2 regions of the Paenibacillus wenxiniae genome follow, and region 1 is predicted to be linked to the other one. Evidence: riboswitches for the same ligand, from Rfam matches in the RefSeq annotation. Region 1 holds a riboswitch; the other holds the start of a gene.
The links. A riboswitch is a leader RNA that binds a small molecule or an ion and turns the genes downstream of it on or off. The one in region 1 is predicted to bind S-adenosylmethionine.
Positions count from the first base shown of each region.

Region 2: it holds a riboswitch for S-adenosylmethionine, as region 1 does, so the genes downstream of both, AAHF22_RS12860 (methionine ABC transporter ATP-binding protein) here and metA (homoserine O-acetyltransferase MetA) in region 1, are expected to answer to the same signal.

Region 1 is NZ_JBCGUH010000001.1:743,144-754,425, forward strand. It holds gene AAHF22_RS03085 (AAA family ATPase) at 1-1,350, opposite strand, end outside; gene AAHF22_RS03090 (aminotransferase class V-fold PLP-dependent enzyme) at 1,637-2,890, opposite strand; gene AAHF22_RS03095 (PLP-dependent transferase) at 2,896-4,086, opposite strand; gene AAHF22_RS03100 (DUF6756 family protein) at 4,161-4,685, opposite strand; gene metA (homoserine O-acetyltransferase MetA) at 4,618-5,559, opposite strand; SAM riboswitch class I at 5,706-5,842, opposite strand; gene corA (magnesium/cobalt transporter CorA) at 6,728-7,663, shown strand; gene AAHF22_RS03115 (HAD-IA family hydrolase) at 8,266-11,282, opposite strand, start outside.
Region 2 is NZ_JBCGUH010000006.1:103,290-114,571, forward strand. It holds gene AAHF22_RS12820 (metal ABC transporter ATP-binding protein) at 1-348, shown strand, start outside; gene AAHF22_RS12825 (metal ABC transporter permease) at 385-1,290, shown strand; gene AAHF22_RS12830 (metal ABC transporter permease) at 1,287-2,162, shown strand; gene AAHF22_RS12835 (Cof-type HAD-IIB family hydrolase) at 2,664-3,416, shown strand; gene AAHF22_RS12840 (DUF456 domain-containing protein) at 3,709-4,209, shown strand; gene AAHF22_RS12845 (putative polysaccharide biosynthesis protein) at 4,440-6,065, shown strand; gene AAHF22_RS12850 (thioredoxin family protein) at 6,251-6,607, shown strand; gene AAHF22_RS12855 (COX15/CtaA family protein) at 7,170-8,171, shown strand; SAM riboswitch class I at 8,703-8,858, shown strand; gene AAHF22_RS12860 (methionine ABC transporter ATP-binding protein) at 8,989-10,008, shown strand; gene AAHF22_RS12865 (methionine ABC transporter permease) at 10,005-10,682, shown strand; gene AAHF22_RS12870 (MetQ/NlpA family ABC transporter substrate-binding protein) at 10,760-11,282, shown strand, end outside.

The DNA.
Region 1 (11,282 bases):
ATCTAATTCCCGGTTCGCATTATCGAAAATCTCAATATAATCCATAGCTTCAAGATTAGGCAACGGTCTAACTGTACCATCATCGAAATAATAGCCCATTGTATCCCATTTCTTTTCGTCGTCCAGTTGAGCTTTTAAAATCTGGTTCGTAGTAGCTCTGATCAGATAGTCGCTATGACTGGAAACAATAACACGTACCCCATTTTGCGATAATTTACTGATTAACTCAGCAAACTTGATTTGTCTCATTGGATCAAGATTCATTTCCGGTTCATCGATAAATAGAATGTCTCCAGCAGTTACTTCATGCTTCAAATAAAATTCCAGACCAAATAAAGATTTAACCGATGAAGAAGCATGTTGCAGAGCGATTCTTCCATTTTTATATTCAAGCTCACCATTTGAACGTTTAAGATTGTCAGGTAAATTGGAAATAAGCTCACGATAATAATATTCATTTGTATTGTGATCATATTCGTATTTACCATGCAATATTGCTGTAGAAAATAATGACCAAATATCGGCCTGTAATTGATCCAAATTTTCGTTATCAAGTTCATCTAGGTCGTTAAAATCTTCCAGTTGTTCTATTTCAACCAAGTAACGAATATAGTCTGAAATCGGAAGAGGATAAATCTCTGTCTGCCGAGTATGTGAATCAAAATCAAACGAGTCTACGCTTCGCTTTAAAGCCAATTCTTTTCTGAATACATTAATTCCGTTTCTCTCTGCTGGAATGTAAAGAATATCGGAAACACAAAATACATTACTAATCAAAGCACGTGATACACTTCGCTTAAATGCTTGTTCAATAATAGAAGTACTTATTTCATCTGTATCCCTCTTGTTTTTGCGTATATCTTGAATATTAATGAGTTTGATTATAATTGCATTATTGTTTTCTTTCACTTCAATCTCAACTGAATAAGGCAAAATGATAAACTTTAATATAGTAGGAAGTTCGATTTTAGTGAAACTTTCTAAAAAACTTGCAGTATCAGATTCTTCAATTACAATTTTTGTTTGTTCAAATTCAAGCTCATTTATATTAAATAATCTAGGCAATAAGATATGGATCTCATTATTTAGTCTTAATGTGCAGTATTTAATTAGATAATCTGTAAGCGTTCTTTTATTAATCGTAAATGTCAGCTCATCTACATATTCATCAAAATGCTCTTTAATATACGTTTCTAACAACTCATCTTTAAGCTCATTCAACTTTTTAAATATTCCATAATATAAATAAGAAATATACGTTTTACCTGTATTATTTTTTCCCATAAACATAGTTTGTTGACCTAAGGTCAGCTCACAATCTTTAATAGGCCCTAAATTTTGTACGCGCATAGTTATTCACCATTTTCTTATAAAAATTTCGCGTTTCCAAATCATTAAAACTTCAAATCTCTGCATAGTCTAATTTTAAATTAGATGGGTCTCATAAATTATATCTAAACCCTTGTTACTTTGAAACCAAATCAATAAACAAAAGCTTAACTTCATATATAAAACCCTTTTCGATAATAAAAAAGCAATGATGCAACGAGACTCCGTTTACATCATTGCTTTTTATTTATTTTGCTAATATAAGGTCCATCCTATCCATTACATATTTAATAAGATCGTACATCGATCAATCCAGCGCCTGCTCCAAATCCGCAATCAAATCCTCCACGTCCTCCAAGCCCACCGACAACCGCAGCAATCCATCCGTGATCCCACGCTCTGCACGCACAGTCGCGCCCATCGCTGCATGTGACATCGTTGGTGGATACGACAAAATACTTTCCACCGCTCCCAGACTCACCGCTACAATCGGTAACTGCACACGATCTAGCACCTGCTTGGCGCGTTCGCCTGAGCCGACATCGAATGAGATCACCGAGCCATAGCCAGTTGATTGCGATGTATGGATCTCATGACCGGGATGGGTCGATAAGCCAGGGTAGTAAATCGCTTCGATATCACTGCGCGTTTGCAGCCATTCGGCGATGCGTGCTGTGCTTTTCTCGCTATGTGACATCCGTGCTGCCAGTGTTTTCATGCCGCGCATAAGCAGCCATGAATCCTGTGGACCAAGCACCGTACCGAGTCCATTTTGCAAATGCTTGAGCTGTTTGCCGAGTTCCAGTGTGCGTGTGACCGCCAGTCCAGCCAGCACATCACTATGACCGCCGAGGAACTTAGTTGCGCTATGCAACACGATATCCACCCCGAGTTCGATCGGACGCTGATAGTAAGGGGTCATAAATGTATTGTCGAGCAGCGTCAGCAGATGATGCTCTTTCGCCCACTCGGTGACCGCATGAATATCGGTAATTTTCAACGTTGGATTGGATGGCGTCTCCATATACACGGCACGTGTATTCGGACGAAGTGCACTTTTTACCTGCTCCAGATCGGTCATATCGACAAAGCTAATCTCGATATTCAGACGGTTAAGCACCGTCGTTAGCAATCGGTACGTACCACCATACACATCTTCAGTCACGATCACATGCTCGCCAGCCGACAGCAGCAGAAATGCAGTCGAGATCGCGGCCATACCGGAAGCAAAGGCAAATCCGCGTGTGCCGCCTTCCAGTAGCGCAATATAATCTTCCAGCGCCTGCCGGGTCGGATTCCCTGAACGGCTGTAATCATGCTGCGGTGGATTGAGAATATCATCCTGATGAAAAGTCGATGCCTGATAGATCGGTACACTGGATGCACCTGTCGCCTGATCCACCGAACCGTTAAAATGAATCAGCTTCGTTTCCAAACTGCGTGGTGGAATATTGCGCTTCGGCGCTGTGCTACTCCCAGTAGATGCTGTCGATGCTGAAACCGGATTCGTTGCCCCCGTGTCTGTTCCTGTTGGCGGCTGATTTGAATTGTTTTCACTCATTCCATTCACGCTCCTTCAATTTCAAGACGAGCCGCTTCCAGCGCTGCATCCAGATCGGCAATCAGATCATCCACATGCTCAATCCCGACCGAGAAGCGCAGCAGACGTTCATCCACGCCGACCGCCTCGCGAATTTCTACAGGAATATCCGCATGCGTCTGTATCGTTGGATACGTCATAAGCGATTCCACACCGCCCAAACTTTCCGCAAAAGCGATCAGTTTAATATGACGCAAAATTGGCGCGATATAACGGGCATCGGTTACTTTAAAGGAGAAAATGCCCGTGTTTCCGCTCGATTGGCGATTTTGCACATCATAGCCTGGATGATCCGGCAAGCCTGGATGGAACACCTGCGCAATTTGCGGATGCTGTTGTAAATGCTTGGCGATCGTAAGCGCATTGTATTCGTGACGCTCCATCCGCAGTGCCAGCGTCTTCATCCCTCTCATCAGCTGATACGAGTCACTTGGCGACAGCACGCCACCGATCGAGTTATGCAGGAAAGCGATCTCTTCTGACAATGCTTCACCTTTGGTCACGATCAGCCCTGCTAATACATCGTTGTGACCACCTAGATATTTACTTGCACTATGAATAATAATGTCAGCGCCAAGCTCGATCGGACGCTGGAAAAATGGCGTTAGCAACGTATTGTCCACGATCGTAATCAGTTCATGCTGCTTTGCCCAGCCGGTCACTGCTGCGATATCCGTAATCATCATCAGCGGATTCGTTGGCGTTTCAATAAATACAGCACGTGTATTGTCCTGACGTACACGCTCCAGCGCGTCCAGATCGTTCGTATCCACATACGAAGCGCTCACCCCAAATCTGGACATAATGCGTTCCAGTAAACGATACGTACCGCCATACAGATCAAGCGAAACGATTAGATGATCACCCTGTCCAAACATCGCAAAGATCGTTTGTAACGCCGCCATACCGGAACTACAGGCAAAACCAGCATCGCCTGCCTCCAGTTCAGCAATCGATTGTTCCAGTATCGCCCGCGTAGGATTGGTCGTGCGAATGTAGTCAAAGCCCGTGCTTTTGCCAAGCTCCGGGTGACGGAATGCGGTCGATTGATAAATCGGGAAATTAATAGCTCCTGTTACCGGCTCATCCACCGATCCGATCTGGGCAAGCCGGCTTTCAATACTAAGCGATGATTGCTGATTCTTTTTGTACGTCATTCGTTACGTCCTCCTCAGATATCCAATCAAATTTAACATCGTTTCTAAACATAGTTTCTAATAAAAAATGAAAATTATGAACTCATACACAATAAAAACTCTCCGTGTTCGTTCTCACACAGTAACCAGCTATAATCATGGGGGCAAATATAATATTCAAAAAAGCGGCATTCCGCGATCACATGCACCATTTCATCCCATGTTAATGTGTAGACATGATGCCTTTCATTATCTTCATCAATCATGAACAGCAGCTTCTGATCCGTTGGGCTAACGGTAGCACCATATTGCTGCACAATATCTCGGATCGCTATATAGGACGACTCATGATCCATATACTGTCGATGTACGAGATGTTTTAGCCCTAACCACCAGGCTCGAGGTTCACCTTCTACATATATATGCTGGGCCGCCTGGATCACATGTTCTGGATTGGGCACTTCATAGTCGCGAATAGGTCCTGTCGAGAACGCTTCTTCCAACTCCTGAAGCAGACTTCGATGTAATGGATATGTTCCATCGGTATCCATATCAGATAGAATACGTTCCAGCAGCGGCCTTCTCGCTTTCCAGATCGTATGGTGTTTCCTGGTACACATAATAGTTCAGCCAGTTAGAAAAGAGCAGATTGGCATGTGCGCGCCATTTAGACGGTGGCGTGCGGGTTGGGTCATCATTGGGAAAATAGTTTTTCGGTACGGCGATATCCATTCCTTTAGCGATATCGCGGTCATATTCCCATTTGAGCGACAATGGATCGTACTCCGAATGACCGGTAACAAAAATCTGTTTGCCATCCTGGGTCGCTACAATATAGATGCCTGCCTCATCGGACTCTGACAAAATTTCAAGGCCTGGCACATTCTCAATATCTTCACGACGCACTTCGGTATGACGTGAATGTGGTGCATAGTACCATTCGTCAAAACCACGCAGCAACGGTACATTATTTTTGTTTAATGTGTGCGGGAAGACGCCAAAACATTTTTCTGGCAGATCGACTTTTGGCACACCAAAATGATGATACAGCCCCGCCTGTGAAGCCCAGCAAATATGCATCGTCGACGTGACATTTGTTTTGCTCCAATCGAAGATTTCCTGAATCTCTTCCCAGTAGTTCACATCTTCAAATTCCATCGTCTCGACGGGTGCGCCGGTGACGATCAGACCATCAAAGCGTAAGTGTTTCACTTCAGGGAATGTTTTGTAAAAGGCATTCAGGTACTCTGCCGATGTGTTTTTGGAAATGTGCGAGCGAGTATGCAGCAAATACACATCTACCTGTAGTGGACTGTTACTGAGCAAACGTAGCAGCTGGGTTTCCGTCGTTTCTTTCGTCGGCATCAGGTTCAGCAGGGCGATGCGCAGCGGACGAATGTCCTGCTGGTACGCACGCGATTCGTCCATAACGAAAATATTTTCTCCGGTCAGAATTTCTTTTGCCGGTAAACTGTCTGGAATTTTGATTGGCATTGTGATTCACTCCTTGTAAGTGGTTGGTCATGCAGCGAACAGCGTGCCCGAATTATGAAAGGAGGTGCGCAAATACGCAAAAAGACCTTTCTCGTTGGAGCTGAGAAAGGTCGTATACGCAAACAAGCTGCGTCTGTATAGCGCCTCTCTCATCTGTCAGCAGATACCAGATACTTCATCGTAGGATGTACCTGTATCTCTGCTAGAATTAGCACCGTACAGTATATGACTGCCGGTTGCCGGGCTTCATAGGGCTAGTCCCTCCGCCTGCTCTTGATAAGATTCGCTGTATTGGATTGTAGGGTAAAACAGGAAATACGGAATTACTTATACCATAATTTATACTACTTTCCTACCTATCGTCAAGAGATTGTTCAGCCGATAAATAAGTTAGACTAGTAAAATGGAGTTGGCGCACTAACACTGGGATCAGTACGATATTTTGCTGACGCAAAAATCCTTTTTATTGTACCCCGTGTTAGGAAATCGCTAACACTGGATCAGTACAATATTTTGCTGACGCAAAAATCCTTTTTATTGTACCCCGTGTTAGGAAATCGCTAACACTGGATCAGTACAATATTTTGCTGATGCAAAAATCCTTTTTATTGTACCCCGTGTTAGGAAATCGCTAACACTGAATCAGTACGATATTTTGCTGACGCAAAAATCCTTTTTATTGTACCCCGTGTTAGGAAATCGCTAACACTGGATCAGTACAATATTTTGCTCATGCCAAAATCCTTTTTATTGTACCCCGTGTTAGAAATTCACTAACACTGGATCAGTACAATATTAAGCGTGCGCCAAAAATTCTTTCCCATTTCACTCCGTGTTAGAAAATCACTAATACTACACTTGAAAGCCTGCTGTCTCCACGGTATACTTAACAAGTATTTGACGTATTTTCATGTTTTTCATAAAACATTGCGTATACGATATCATTCAAAAAGACTATAAAGAGGTGAATTTCAAGATGGAAGGCGACCCGAGGGCGAGCTTACAAGAGCGATATACACAATTACAGGAATGGAACGACAATAGGATACCGAAGGAGCGCGCCATGTTGAAAAGATCATTTTCATATAATAGCGAAGCTTTATAGAAGTGTGTACAATTGCCGTCTCTTTTCCTGCTCATTTAAGATGAAAAAGGAGTAGAGCATACTATGAAAATTCGGCACGTAAACGCCGGCAATTTCACGCTGGTTGAGGATGTTAATGAAACACTAGTTGCACCGGAGGAAGGCTTTTACTGGATTGACGCTGGTCTTGATGATCTGATCTTGCTTCAACCACTCTTTATGCTACATGATCTGGCGGTTGAGGACATGATGGGCGATGAAGAGCAGCGGCCAAAAATCGAAATTTACGAAAATCACTACTTTATCGTTGTGAACAGTATTCGTTTCGACGATGAAGAGATTTTTTTGCGCGCACTAAATATTTTTCTCGGACGGCATTTTATTATTACGGTAACGAAGCAAAAGATCAGCGAGCTGCGCACACTCAAGCCGATTTTGTGGGAAGAAGAAGTGAGTCGTCCCGACAAATTTATGTATCTGCTCGTCGATTTGGTGGTAGATAACTACTTTACCGTCGGTGACCGGATCGAGGATCAGATGGAACGGCTTGAGGAAAGCATTTTGATGAGTACAAAAAAGTCGCATTTGAACGAAATTATCGGTTTGCGCGGTGAGATTTTATGGCTCAAACGTGTACTTGGCCCGCAACGCGAAGTGATCAATACACTGAACAAAAAGGATCTGCGTCTAATCGATGATCAATTGCAAAAATATTTTAGTGACGTGTACGAGAATGCGGTTAAAGTATCTGAGATGTTCGATACGTTCCGCGATCTGATGGGCAACTTACGTGAAGCATATCAGTCCAGTATCGCTAACCGCGCCAACGAAATTATGCGCGTGTTTACCGCGATTACGACCATATTCATGCCACTGACCGTAATTACCGGTATTTATGGGATGAACTTTGAAAATATGCCTGAGCTGAAATGGCATTATGGCTATCCAATGGTCATCGGCATTATGATTGCGCTCGGTTTAACGATGTTCTTTACTTTCCGTAAAAAGGATTGGATCTGAACGTTTGGATGTTATCGTGATGTAGCTCTACCGACTCGTAAGGTAACAAATATCCCGAAATTTCGTATTTCGTATTTCGTATTTCGTATTTCGTATTTCGTATTTCGTATTTCGTATTTCGTATAAAGATACAGCACCTACTCAAGCGATGCTTGGGAAAATGCATAATAAAAGCCCCTTTCACTTACGAAAGGGGCTTTTATTATTTGATATCGATTTTATTCCAGCTGACTATTTACTTTTCACGCCTCTGTATCTGATTGATAGCAATTGCCTATACGTTTGTTTTAGCTTTATATCGGATGTGTCCACGCTTCATTGCTCTACATCTGCTTTGTATCGATGTGTATCCACACTTCACTGCTCTACATCTGCTTTGTATCGATGTGTGTTCACACTTCACTGCTCTACATCTGCTTTGTATCGATGTGTGTTCACGCTTCACTGCTCTACATCTGCTTTATATCGATGTGTGTTCATACTTTATTGTTGTTTCATATCGGCTCCATATCCGCCTTGTATCCTCTATGCAAATAACCGTACTACATAGTGCGAACACATAACGTTCCAAACAACAACTGTCCCTATACACGATCTCACCATTATGGAATTTCCATCCACCGTTCCATCGTCTCTGCATTCAAATGCTCCAGACTGGCAACAGTGAAATGGGCGTTGTCCACAATATGATGCAGGCTCACGCCAATCGTTTTCATGCCCGCCTGACGAACCGATTGCAGACAATCCGGCGAATCCTCGATGACCATACAATGGTACGGATGAATGCCTACCGACTCGGCGACGAGAATAAAACCTTCTGGATCTGGCTTCGGATGCGTAATATCCTGCGCCTGCACGATGGAGGAGAAATAATGTTCCATTCCAAGTCGTTCCATAATTCGGCGTGCATCTGGACGATCAGATGCCAGCAGGACAGCTACATTTTGCTCACGAAGCTGAATAAGCAAATCCTCGGCACCTGGAAGTAAAAATTCGCGTTTGAGCTGCTCTACATCCATCGTCTCTACCCGTAAAATCGGCGCTTCGATATGATCCGCCTGGATTTGCTTCTTCGCAGGCGATACTTCCGCATTGGCTCCTTTGGCTGCTGCACCTGCATCCTGTGCTGTAGCCGCTTCTTTACTGCTCGTATCGTTCTTTTTCAACGACTTTTTGTTAGAGGCAGTGGATTCTTTGGAGCTAGCATCTGCATGACGTGTTGCAGCACTAGGATCAGGTGCAGACGATACCGCAGCTTGTTTGGCCTTCTCATTCTGTTTGTTTTGCTTTTCCTCAGCAGCGGCAGCCGCTTGTGCTTCTGCCTCTTTGCGACTTTCTTTTTCATTATGCCGTTTTAACGAAGCCTCGGCGTGGGCGGCTCTCTGCGATTCCTGCTCTGTTCGCTCGGACTCTTCCTCTGGAATAGCATCCGGTGTGTAGGCTTCGGCATAGCTTGTATCTTCCATGCTCGGCATCGGAATGAGTACACCTTCCAGACCGAAAATGACGGCTTTCAGCATCCGGTTTTTAATTTCCAGCGGTCGTGTCATCGCGACTACACGCTGTTCATCATAATGCGATATCGTTAGCGGCTCACCGCGAATGATGCGATACGTCGTCATATTTTGCTCGATCGTAATGTCCAGCAGACGGTTCTGGAATTGCACACGGAAGCTATAGCGCGTCCAGTTGGGCGGTAGTTTCGGTTCAAAATGCAGCATTCCATTATGCTGACGCATGCCTGCAAATCCGCCCACAATCGTCAGCCAGCTTCCTGCCATCGATGCGGCGTGAATACCATCTTTAACATTGTTATGAAAGTCATCCAGATCCATCCGTGCCGATTGAATAAAGAACTCATACGCCGGGTCCATCGTGCCCAGCTCGGCAGCCATAATCGCATGAATCGCGGCAGATAGAGACGAGTCATGCGTCGTTAACGGCTCATAATAGCCATAGTTACGCACTTTCTCGATCTTCGTAAACCGATGACCAAGCAAATACATCGATAGGATCAAATCCGCTTGTTTGAGCACCTGATGACGATAAATGACGAGCGGATGATAATGCAGCAATAGCGGGTATTTGTCAGACGGTGTATTTTCAAAGTCCCAGATGCCTTTGTCCAGGAACGAATCATCCTGACCGATTAGACCACTCTGGCGATGAATGTAAATGGAATCAGCCGCACGTTCCCATACAGCGATCTCGTCATCGGTCAGTCCCATCGGACTACCAATAAGCGACTCATAATGGGCAAAATCGTCTTCTTTCCACTTTTTCAGCTTACGCGCTGTAAATTCCAGCTGATCTTTAACCATCATATTGGTATAGGTGTTATTGTTCACAATCGCTGTATATTCATCCGGGCCTGTAACGCCGTTAATGCAGAAGCCTTTACCTGGAATCCAGTCCCCTACCGACAGGAAGAAGCGGCACGTCTCGACCAGCATCTCCAAACCTTTCGTTTGCAAAAAATGCTCGTCATCGGTCGCTTCTGCATATTGAATCACCGCATGCGCCACGTCCGCATTAATATGATATTGCGCCGTACCACCCGGGTAATATGCAGATACCTCTTCCCCACCGATTGTACGCCACGGGTACAATGCACCCAGTGCAGCCATCTCTACGGCACGCTCACGCGCCTTCGGCAACGTATGGTAACGGAATTCGAGCAACTGGGAAGCTAACTCAGGCTGCGTATACAGGAAAAATGGCATAATATACGTTTCGGTATCCCAGAAATAATGCCCTTCATACCCTTCACCAGTAATCCCTTTTGCACCAATATTCGTTTTACCGTCTCGACCAACCGACTGGAACAGATGGAACGCGTTAAAACGTAACCCTTGCTGGAGCTTCTCGTCTCCTTCCACCTGAATATCTGCCGTTTCCCAGAAAGCGTTCAGGTGATCCTGTTGTAGCTTGGCAAGCGTATTAAAGCCGTCTTTTAACATATCATCCAGTGTCGATTCTGCCAGAATAGGCAAATGAGCAGGCTCGTAATCGCGGGAAGTGTAATAGACGATACTCTTTTCCAATACGGCTTCCTGATCCTGTTGAAGGTTGAACACAAAATGTTTTTCGATGCGTTGTTCCTGCTCTTCCGTTTTCAGCTCGTATTTGCGATTGGCACGATGATCTGCGGCACAGTACAGATTAAACTCCGTTTCCGATGTGCGCTGTTCCAATGCCATCCGTGTGCGTTCACTCAGCTTACCGATCGTATTTAACACCTGTCCGGTAAAAGCAGCCCCTGCACGTGGATCACCTTCGCTTATTTCATTGTGCACTTCACCATTCAGCGCCGATACGAGTGTGATCTCGCCGGAGAAATTGAGTGGCTTCACGGTATAACGAATCATCGCCATATGTTTATTTTCAAACGAAACAAGGCGCTCGATACAGATCGAAATACATTTACCTCGGCCACTCTCCCATGTCATTCGACGTGTCAAAATACCGGTCTGCATATTCAGCACACGCTCATAATCGATAATACGCCCAGCCATCAGATTGAAGCGTTCACCTTCGATCCACAGTTCGATAATCTTGCTGTCGGTCACATTGAGCATCGTCTGACGCTTACGCGCATAGCCATACGCTTCCTCACCAT
Region 2 (11,282 bases), on a different contig from region 1:
TCCGGCGGCCAGCAGCAGCGGATATTTCTGGCACGAGCACTTGCACAGCAGGCGGATTTGTATTTGATGGATGAGCCGTTTGCAGGCGTGGATGCGATGACAGAGAAAGCGATTATCACACTGCTGGAGCAAATGAAGCAGCAGGGGAAAACCGTGCTCGTCGTGCATCATGATCTGTCGACCGTACAGGCGTACTTTGACGATGTGCTGCTACTCAATCGTCAGCTGATTGCGGCAGGTCCGGTCGAGCACACATTTACAGCAGAGCTATTGCAGCAAACATACGGCGGCAAAATGGCGTTTTTGCAAGGAGCAGATCAACAGGGCTTATTGCTAGCTGGAAAGTAAAACTGTACAATCGCAGACCGAAAAGGAGGACAGGTGATGGAAGCACTCTGGATCATATGGACAGACCCGAATATGCGCTGGATCGTTGCTGGCTGTATGCTGCTCGGTTTAAGCAGTGGCTTGATCGGCAGCTATATGTTTTTGCAAAAGCGCAGTTTGATCGGTGATGCGCTTGCTCATGCGGCATTACCGGGTATTTGTATTGCTTTTATGCTCACTGGCGTTAAATCGACAGTTGGATTCATACTGGGAGCACTGATCGCTGGCGCCATCGCCACCTTTGGTATTCGCTGGATTACCGTCCATTCCCGTATTAAGCAGGACGCAGCGATGGGCATCGTATTATCGTTATTTTTCGGGATTGGCGTGATGTTGCTGACACGTATTCAACATAGCGGTGAGGGCGGACAAAGTGGGCTGGACAAGTTTCTATTCGGTCAGGCTGCATCGATGATGCGCCAGGATGTGTATATGCTCGCCGGCATCAGTATGGTGCTACTTGTGTTATGCACATTGTTATACAAACCGTTTAAGCTCATTAGCTTCGATCCGGGCTTTGCGCGCGGATTGGGCTGGCCTGTAGCTCGGCTGGAGCAATTGATGCTACTACTGGCTGTGCTCGTTGTGGTGGCAGGTATTCAGGCGGTGGGTGTCGTACTCATGTCTGCTTTGCTCATCACCCCAGCGGTGGCGGCAAGATACTGGACAGATAAGCTATCTACAATGTTAGTGCTCGCGGGTGTATTTGGTGCTATGAGCGGATTCAGTGGCACTTTTTGGAGCAGTATGGTGACAGGTTTACCAACCGGACCGGTGACTGTATTGTCGGCTACATTGTTGTTCGCAGTATCTGCATTATTCGCACCAGGACGGGGCTGGCTCGGTAAAATTTTGCGCCAGCGTCGTGCACGGCAGCAATGGAAGCAAGGAGGTGCCACATGAACAGTGACTTTTGGATTGTACTGACGGCGATTTTGATGTCTGCTAGCTGCGGTCTGCTGGGCTGCTTTTTGATCCTGCGTAAAATGGCGCTGATTGGTGATGCGATCAGTCATGCGGTACTGCCCGGCATTGCGATTGCCTTTTTGTTCAGCGGTGGACGTGATTCGGTTGCGATGATGATTGGCGCAACACTGCTTGGTCTACTGTCTGTATTTCTTATTCAATGGTTGCGTAGCTCTGGTGTACAATCGGATGCGTCGATCGGAATTATTTTCACAGCGTTGTTTGCGGTTGGTGTGATCATTGTCAGCTTGAATGCGCGTAATATCGATCTGGATCTGGACTGTGTGTTATTCGGAGAAATTGCATATGTGCAATGGGATACATGGACATGGAACGGGCTGGATATGGGACCTCGCTCGGTGTGGATGCTTGGATTTGCACTGCTGTCTGTCGTTACGCTGCTGATGTTATTTTACAAGCAATTCAAGCTTACGGCGTTCGATCCGGCACTGGCGGCAGCATGCGGTATTCCGGTCATGTTATTCCATTATATGCTGATGGGGCTTGTATCGATGACGTCGGTCGCATCGTTTGAAAGTGTAGGTGCTATTCTAGTCGTAGGGATGCTGATCATTCCGGCTGCAACGGCGTACTTGCTGACAGATCGTCTGGGTAGGATGCTTCTGTATAGCGTCGTTGTGGGGATCGCCAGCTCTGTACTAGGCTATGGCGCTGCTTATTTACTCAATGCCTCGATTGGTGGCAGCATCGTTACGGTAGCGGGTGCACTGTTCGTGCTGACTTTCCTGCTGTCGCCACGTCATGGTTGGTTACTGCGCAAATGGCGTCAGCGTCGTTTGGTGGCATAGGACAACAGCTGCTTTTATCGGCTCTGATCCGATCCACTATTGCTGTATGTAACAGCGTTATATTCAATCGTGCCCATTCCATATCGTGATCTCCAAAAGGATTGCAAAAAGAATTGCAAAAAGAACTGAAAAATGAACTGGAAAAAGGACTGAAGCGACTGCGCTCCAGTCCTTTTTTGATCATCACAGCAGCGATATGTAACGATAGCTGAGGCAACAAAACTTCATCTACAGTTTACAAAAACTTTTGAGAGGCTAAAGAATAGTATGCTACACTTATGCTCATATGACGCATCGCTCGCCTGATTCGCGCTGCTGGTTTCGTTGCGTGTTGCGTATCGTCATTCTAAACGATGGCAGCGGAACCGTTTGTCTGTATCCTTATCATCTGGAACGGGTTACAGAAGCGTGCGAATATCATGATCCGAGCGATGGAGCAGCAAAGGTAGAGACAAAGCATCGGGCGCGATCGACCCGAATGGATGGAGGAGACGAAATACAATGACAGCACGTAAATACAAGCTACTTGCACTGGATATGGATGGAACGCTACTTAATGATGATCACGAAATTTCGTTAGAGACGAGCAAATGGATTCATAAAGCGATGGATGAAGGAATTCATGTTTGTCTATCCACTGGACGCGCTGCCAGCAGCGCTTTGCCCTATGGACAGGAGCTTGGATTGGAAACGCCAATGGTGACGGTCAATGGCAGCGAAGTGTGGAAATCGCCGCGCGAACTATATCGTCGTACATTGCTTGATCCCGCTGCGGTGCGCCGCATGCATGAACTGGCGCTGGAAAAGGAAGTCTGGTTCTGGGCATATTCAGTCGAGCGTCTGTACAATCGCGACCAATGGCTACAGGAAGGTCAGGCATTTGAAGAGGTGGAATGGCTGAAATTTGGCTATAATACGAAAGACCAGGAACTGCGTCATGCTATTCTGATGGAGCTACAGCAGATGGGTGGGCTTGAAATCTCGAACTCTTCACCTGACAATCTGGAAATCAATCCGCTCGGCATTAACAAAGCGACCGGGATCGCTGAAGTGTGCAAGCTGCTTGATATCGATATGTCCGAAGTCGTTGCTGTTGGCGATAGCCTGAACGATCTGGCAGTCATTCAAGCGGTAGGTCTGGGCGTAGCGATGGGCAATGCACAGGATGCGGTTAAGCAGGAAGCTGATCTTGTAGTCGCAAGCAACAATGACGATGGCATCGTTGAAGTGATCCGCGACCATATTCTCGTTTAATCGAAAGTGACCACAAATGGGAAATAGACGAGTACGATCCAGTTACCACCAATAACATCCATTAACGATCATAATTCCTACAGATCACATCGATGATCGTCATCGCAGGCTGGCTAAACGAAACGAGCAGACACAGACAACATCACTAAAGTATCTAGTTCGGACAGGCCATGTTTTTGAAACGAATGTGTCACCTGAGCAGTATATAGGTATACAAAGATTACATCTTGCTTCTAAGATGAACATTCGTCGGGTGTATGTCTGTGTGCACCTATACAAGGAGAGACAATCAATGACGCTTGAAATTGTAGGTTGGACGCTGGTCATTGCCCTGTTTATTATCGGGATGATCGGCACCGTGTATCCGGTGCTACCATCGGTGGTAGCGATCTATTTTGCCTTTTTCGTATATGGATGGTTTTTCTCGTTTGAGCGCTACGATGTGTGGTTCTGGATCATTCAAACGCTAATTGCGATCGTGCTCGTCGTTGCCGACTATCTGGTCGGCGCCTATGGAACGAAAAAGTTTGGCGGCTCGCGTTTAGCCGTTATTTTATCGGTGGTCGGTTTGATTGTAGGGCCGTTCGTCATTCCAGCATTTGGTCTGATTCTAGGTCCATTGATCGGTGCGGTAGCCGCTGAGCTGATTCAAGGACGTGATGTGAACAGCGCGCTGCGTGTAGGCTGGGGAACGGTACTGGGCTTGTTTGCAAGTGCAGTCGTTAAAATCATTTTACAGCTTGCGATGATCGGAATCTGGATTATCTGGATCGTATGGGTTGGCGTTCATTAAGGATGTAAAATAGCCCATTTCACATGCCGCATTGCGAAGCGTGCCGATCCATGTCTATAATAGAAATGCTGACGTAAAAACACGACCGGAAGGCCAATCAGCCTTCCGGTTTTTTGGCATGATCCGCTTACAATGGGGAATGTACATACGGCATGATCCGGCTGTACGATGCGAATATTAGGATGATTATCGTTTGATGATCTATGATGTGTGAGAGAAGGGGAACTATTTTGTCCAAAGGCGAATCATTCATTAAAGGTACAATTATTCTGGCAGCCGCTGCGCTCGTTGCGCGCGTGCTTGGCCTTGTCCAGCGGGTGCCGCTGGAGCATATGCTCGGCTTTTCCGGCGACGCGTCATTTACGCTGGCGAACAATGTTTATTTGATGCTGCTGGCGGTAGCAACCGCAGGTATTCCAAGCACACTGAGCAAAATGGTGTCGGAGCGCTATGCGCTGGGACGTCCGCATGAAGCGCAGCGTATTTACTATGCAGCGCTATTGTTTGCCGGTGGTGCAGGAATCGTGATGACGCTGTTAATGTACATCGGGGCACCTTATTATGCAGCACTGGCAAAAGAACCTGCTGCGGCATTGTCACTACAGGCGATTGCCCCATCCTTGCTGCTGTTCCCGGCGATTGCGATGATGCGCGGATATTTCCAGGGACGCAATATGATGTCAGCTGGCGGAATTTCGCAAATTATCGAGCAATTTGCCCGTGTATTCACTGCGATTGTGCTGGCGTATGTGCTGCTGCGTATCGGATACGGTGATACAGAAGTAGCGGCAGGCGCATCGTTTGGTAGTGTGCTTGGGAGTATCGGTGCGTTTCTGGTGATGGTCTATTATACGCTCAAATTACGTAAAAAGGATGCGGCGAATCGGATTCAAATCGAGCGTACTGGCTCGGAAATCGTCATTCCGCTGCGTCAAATTTACAGCGATATTTTCAAATTATCGATTCCGATCGTCATCTCGTCCCTGACGATTCCAGCGGTCAATTTTATCGACGGAACGCTGATCAAGCCACTGCTCATCGACAATGTAGGCGATGCGGCAGCGACCGCTGCACTCGGTATTCTCGGTACGCGTGCGCAAAGTATTGCAGGCATTCCGCCTATTCTGGCGATTGCACTTAGCACTTCGCTGATCCCGGTCATCTCAGCAGCCTATGCGCGTAAGGAAGAAGACAATCTGAAACGCCAGATCTCACTTGCGCTGCGCATTTCGGTGTTGACCGGTATTCCAATTGTGCTAATGTTAACGACAGCTGCTTATTCGATCAATGGTCTGTTGTTCAGTAATACCGAAGGGGCAGGCATCATTGCACTGCTAACGCTCGGCACCATTTTCCAAATTACGATGATGACGACTAACTCGATGCTAATCGGTATTAATAAAGTCAATCTGTCGATGGTACATGTATTGTGCGGGATTGCGGTAAAGCTGTTGCTCAGCGTATTGCTGGCACCCATGCTTGGCATTTATGGTATTATTGCGGCGACAGGTCTATGTTTCGTACTGATTACTGTGCTCAATCTGCGTTCACTGCGACAGGTCGTTTCGTTCTCCGTACTAGGTAACCGCTGGATCGGTTTCCTGATTACGATTGTCGTGCTGACTGTAGCTGGCCTGCTATGTAATCAGGCAGGTATTGCACTTACGGCGTGGATGAACCACAGGGTTGCATTTTTCATCGGTTGTTGTATGGTAGGACTAGCAACACTGGTGATCTATCCGGTCTTGCTCGTGCTGTTACGTGTCGTGCGTTCGGAAGAACTGTCCTCTTATCCAGGCCCACTGCGTAAAGTGCTCGGTCCTTTGATGCGCTTGCAACGCGGTAGAGCGTCCTGATCGGATGGCTTGAATTTCTGTTGATATCGATCTGAATATAGATATAGAGCAGAATAGCGCGCTTAGCAGATAGCACGTTTGAAATAGGACAGCGATATGTGTCAGTAACATTCCTATTCTGTAAAGATTAACAATCCTATAAAGATCAACTCAAGATTAATATCCCTTATTAAGGAGGAACAGATATGCAAACGATTAATACAAGTGAAAGCTTCCATGCAGCCATTGCATCCGCAGAACTGACGATTGCCGTTTTTAAAGCCGACTGGTGTGTCGATTGTAAATTTATCGATCCTTTTATGCCGGAAGTAGAACAGCAATACAGCGACCGTCTGCGTCTTGTTGAAGTCGATGTGGAAGGTGTCGGCGATGTGAGCCAACAACAGAACATTATGGGCATTCCCAGCTTTGTCGCATATGCAAATGGCAAGGAACTGATCCGTTTTGTAAATAAAGCCCGTAAATCGCGCCAGGAGATCGAACAGTTTCTGGATCGTGCGGTTGAGGTTTATGGGGCGCTGAACGCGCAAGCGGCAGAGTGAAAAGTAGGACAACAATCAGATGTAACATCTTAAAGTAAAACGCAACATTATACAGTAAGGCGTAATATTAGTAATGCTCAGCATCAGTAAGATGTACTAATAATAAAACGCAACATTATATAGATAAAAAATGATCTCTGATTAACGCAGAGATCATTTTTTATGTTTATTTTTAATATTTATTTTTCATGGGCATGTATCTGCTTTAAAATTTATTTGAACTTTGAACTTTGAACTTTGAACTTTGAACTTTGAACTTTGAACTTTGAACTTTGAACTTTGAACTTTGAACTTTGAACTTTGAACTTTGAACTTTGAACTTTATTCCCGTTCAAGATGAGTATATTTAGCTATAATCAATAAGTATGTGCACTGTTACTCGAATGCGAATATTTCAACTTGCCAATCCATACATACAGACGACATTCGTCTTTCTTGAACCATTACAAAGAGATCAACGATTTGTCACAAACCAGATGGTAGCAATGGCGCTGGATTCGCTATAATGAATAGTGACTTCACATGAACGTCACTACTAATTTAATAGCGGGTGATCTTAATTATGGCACGTATGCCACGGATAACGATTCAGCATTTGAAATGGTTAAGTTATATAACCTGTTTGGCTATGTTTTTAGCAACGATGGGTGGCTTGGTCGTAACCAAGACCGGATCAGGACTTGGCTGTGGGCGAGAATGGCCGCTTTGTCATGGTCAATTCATCCCTGCATATACCATTTCATCCTTAATCGAGTATACGCATCGAATGGTCAGCGGTTTTGCAGGTTTGACCGCATTGTTTTCATTCATCGGCTTTATCTTTTTTAATAAAAATAAAGAACTACGTTTGTATGCAATATTGACTCTGATCTTTGTTGTGTTGCAAGCAATTATGGGTGCACTCGCCGTAGTATTTTCTCAGTCTGCGCCAATTATGGCATTGCACTTCGGTTTCTCGATGATCGCCTTTTCCAGCTCGATGCTAATGGCGTTCACCGCACGCAGATTGCACAAATATCAGCGTACACATACGTATGAGAATCAACCACCAGTCAGCAAACGTTTCCGTAACCTGACGTGGTTCTCAACCATTTTTACTTATCTTGTCGTATATACAGGTGCATTCGTAACACATACCGATTCCCGCGGTGGCTGTTCCGGCTTCCCGCTCTGTAACGGTGCCGTGATTCCTGAATTGTCCGGCGGCGTTGGTGTAGCATTCCTACACCGTGTAGCAGCGCTCGCACTTGTGATCGTGATCGCTATTCTCGGTCACTACGCCTATCGTCACCACCCGAACAATCCGAGCATTCGTAAAATGGGTATGATCGCCGTCCTATTTATCGTATTGCAATTTGTAAGTGGTGCCGTTAATATTTTCACGATGTATGTACCCGAAGTATACTTCTTCGCAACGATGGCACATACATTATTGATTCAGTTCTTATTCGGTATCCTATGCTACATGAGCCTACGTACATGGCAACTAAGCCGCGAATCCTACGTAGCCTCCAACGTACACAAGCAACAATCAGATCAACCTGGCATACCTGTAACTCGTTAATTCAAAAAGTTACGAGTCCAATGAATCAAATCAAACTTAAAATATGAGAAAGATGTACGCAGACGTCCAAGTAGCGCCTGCGTACATCTTTTTTTATTAATTACATGCTTACCCTACCAACTAAAATAAGTTCGTATTTTTGCGTGCATTATACGAAATATGTTGCAAACCGCACAGAACGTAGGGAAGAAAATAAGGGGAAAGGACGACTTACAGTGTTAATGGTTTCCTAACACGAGGTTCCATAAGAAAGTGATTTTTGTAGAGCAAATATTTTTCCTCTTCCGAACACGCGAATCTACAATACACTCGTACTATGTAGATTCCTGTGCGATACTAGAGTCCATCCCCCTAGTCCTTCCTGAAGTGGTTGCTGCCCACCGCACATATTCCCCTTCCATCTGTCCAATCCCAACTTAATCCCAAAATGAATATTTGCTGAAATTAATGAAAAAATCCCAATTTTCCACTTTACAAAGATTGTGAAGTTCAATATACTGAGTAAAGATTTTCATTCGATGTTTTCATATTTTCTTATCGAGAGTGGTGGAGGGACTGGCCCGATGAAGCCCGGCAACCGATTTTGAAATATGGCAGATTGCCTGTTTTCAAAATGACATGGTGCTAAATCCTACAAAATGACGGCTGTACAGCAATGGAACAGTCTGTGGTTTTGGCAGATGAGAAGGCAATATCTTACGGATAGAGAGCCCTTTCTGCAGAAAATGGGCTCTTTTTGTCTATAAAAAAAGAACCGGTTGAAAATAGCTAGAACGAAATCGCATACGGACCGACAACCGGGAGGAGGACCTCAAGCTTGATTCGTCTTGAAAATGTAACCAAAGTATATGGCAAAGGTAAACATACAACATCAGCGCTTAGTGAACTGAATCTGTCGATTGAAAAAGGTGAGATTTTCGGGGTGATTGGACACTCTGGAGCAGGTAAAAGTACACTCATTCGCTGTATTAATCTGCTAGAACGTCCAACATCAGGGCATATTTGGATCGATGGTGTAGATTTGACCGGGCTGGGTAAAGGAGCATTGCAAGCACGCCGCCGCAAGATCGGCATGATCTTTCAGCATTTTAATCTGCTGTCATCGGCGACCGTTTACGATAACATTGCTTTCCCATTACGTCTCGCCAAAACGCCGGAGAAAAACATCCGTACTAGAGTGGAAGAGCTACTAAAGCTAGTCGGACTGGAAGTACATGCTCAGAAATATCCAGCTCAACTGTCCGGCGGACAGAAACAGCGTGTGGGCATCGCCCGTGCACTGGCGAGCGACCCGGATGTGCTGCTCTGTGATGAAGCGACATCTGCGCTTGATCCGCAGACGACGGATTCGATTTTGAAGTTGCTACTGGATATTAACCAGCGCTTCAACCTGACGATTGTACTGATCACACACGAGATGAATGTCATTCAAAGCATTTGCGATCGTGTGGCTGTCATTCATCAGGGAGGAATTGTAGAGCAGGGACCTGTAGCTGAAGTGTTCTTGAAGCCGCAGCATCCGATCACCCGTGATTTTATTACGCGTGAGTCCAGTCAAAGTGAATTGCTCGGTGCGGTACTCGCTGTGCCACATAGTGAATCGTCGCTGGCTGTGAAAATTTCCTTCCTCGGCGACAAAACGTATGAATCTATCATGTCGCGTACCGTACGTGAGACTGGCGTTGATTTTGCCATCTTGCAGGGAACGATATCCACACTCAAAAGTGTGCCATACGGTCAATTGATCGTCCGTTTTGACGGAACGCCAGAGGCGATCCAGCAGACGCTGGACAAGCTGACCGCAAAAGGCTTGAATGTGGAGGTGATGGAATCGTGAGTAATTTTGGTGAACTGGATTTTTCACAGATTGATTGGAATGAATTTGGTACGGCAACGATTGAGACGCTGCAAATGATCGGTGCATCCGGACTGTTTACGTTGCTGATCGGATTGCCACTGGGCGTGATGCTATTTATGACATCTCGCTCCACTTCGCCGCTGTTAAAAGGGCTGTACTCGGTCATTTCGGTCATCGTGAATATTTTACGTTCGGTACCGTTTATTATTCTGATCGTCGCTTTGCTACCGCTGACAGATTTGCTCGTCGGTACAACAATCGGTGTATTGGGAACGATTCCGCCGCTTGTGATCGCGGCTGCGCCATTTTTTGCACGACTGGTCGAGACCGCATTGCGCGAAGTGGATCGTGGTGTGATCGAAGCCGCTTATGCGATGGGAGCGTCAACCGGACAGGTGATTGGTCGCGTATTGTTACGTGAAGCGATGCCAGGCTTGCTGGCAGGGCTAACCGTAACCGTTGTTGCACTTGTATCCAATACCGCGATGGCAGGAATGATCGGTGCAGGCGGACTGGGTACGCTCGCGATCAACTATGGCTACTATCGTTATGATATGGGCGTGATGCTCGTTGCCGTTGTGCTGATGGTCATCATCGTGCAGGCGCTGCAAATGCTAGGCGATCGTCTCGTCATTCATTTTTCACGCCGATAATATAGTTATCAGGTAGGAATAATGCGTTTATGGCATTATAACCATATACAATATAGAAACGAAAAGGGGAACTTACAATGAAAAAATGGTTGCTTGCACTCGTTAGCATTATGCTCGTAGCGGTTGTTGCTGCTTGCGGAAACAAAGCGGATAACTCCAATGCTGCTTCCGGTACAGACAGTAACGGAGCCGTCACACTGCGCGTTGGCGCTACAGCTGTACCTCATGCTGAAATCTTAAACCACCTGAAGCCTGAGCTTGCCAAAGAAGGCGTAAACCTGGACGTTGTCGAGTTCACAGATTATATCCAACCTAACGTTCAATTGAATGACAAAAAGCTGGATGCTAACTATTTCCAAACAAAGCCTTACCTGGATGAGCAAAATAAATCTCGTGGCATGAATCTGGTTACGGTTCAAGCCGTACACATCGAGCCATTTGGCGGTTATTCCAAAAAGTACACGTCGATTGACCAGCTGCCTGAAGGCGCAACAATCGCAATTCCGAACGAAGTATCCAACGGCGCACGCGCATTGATCTTGCTCGCGAACAACGGCTTGATCGAGCTGAAAGACAAAACAAACATCACGTCGACAACGA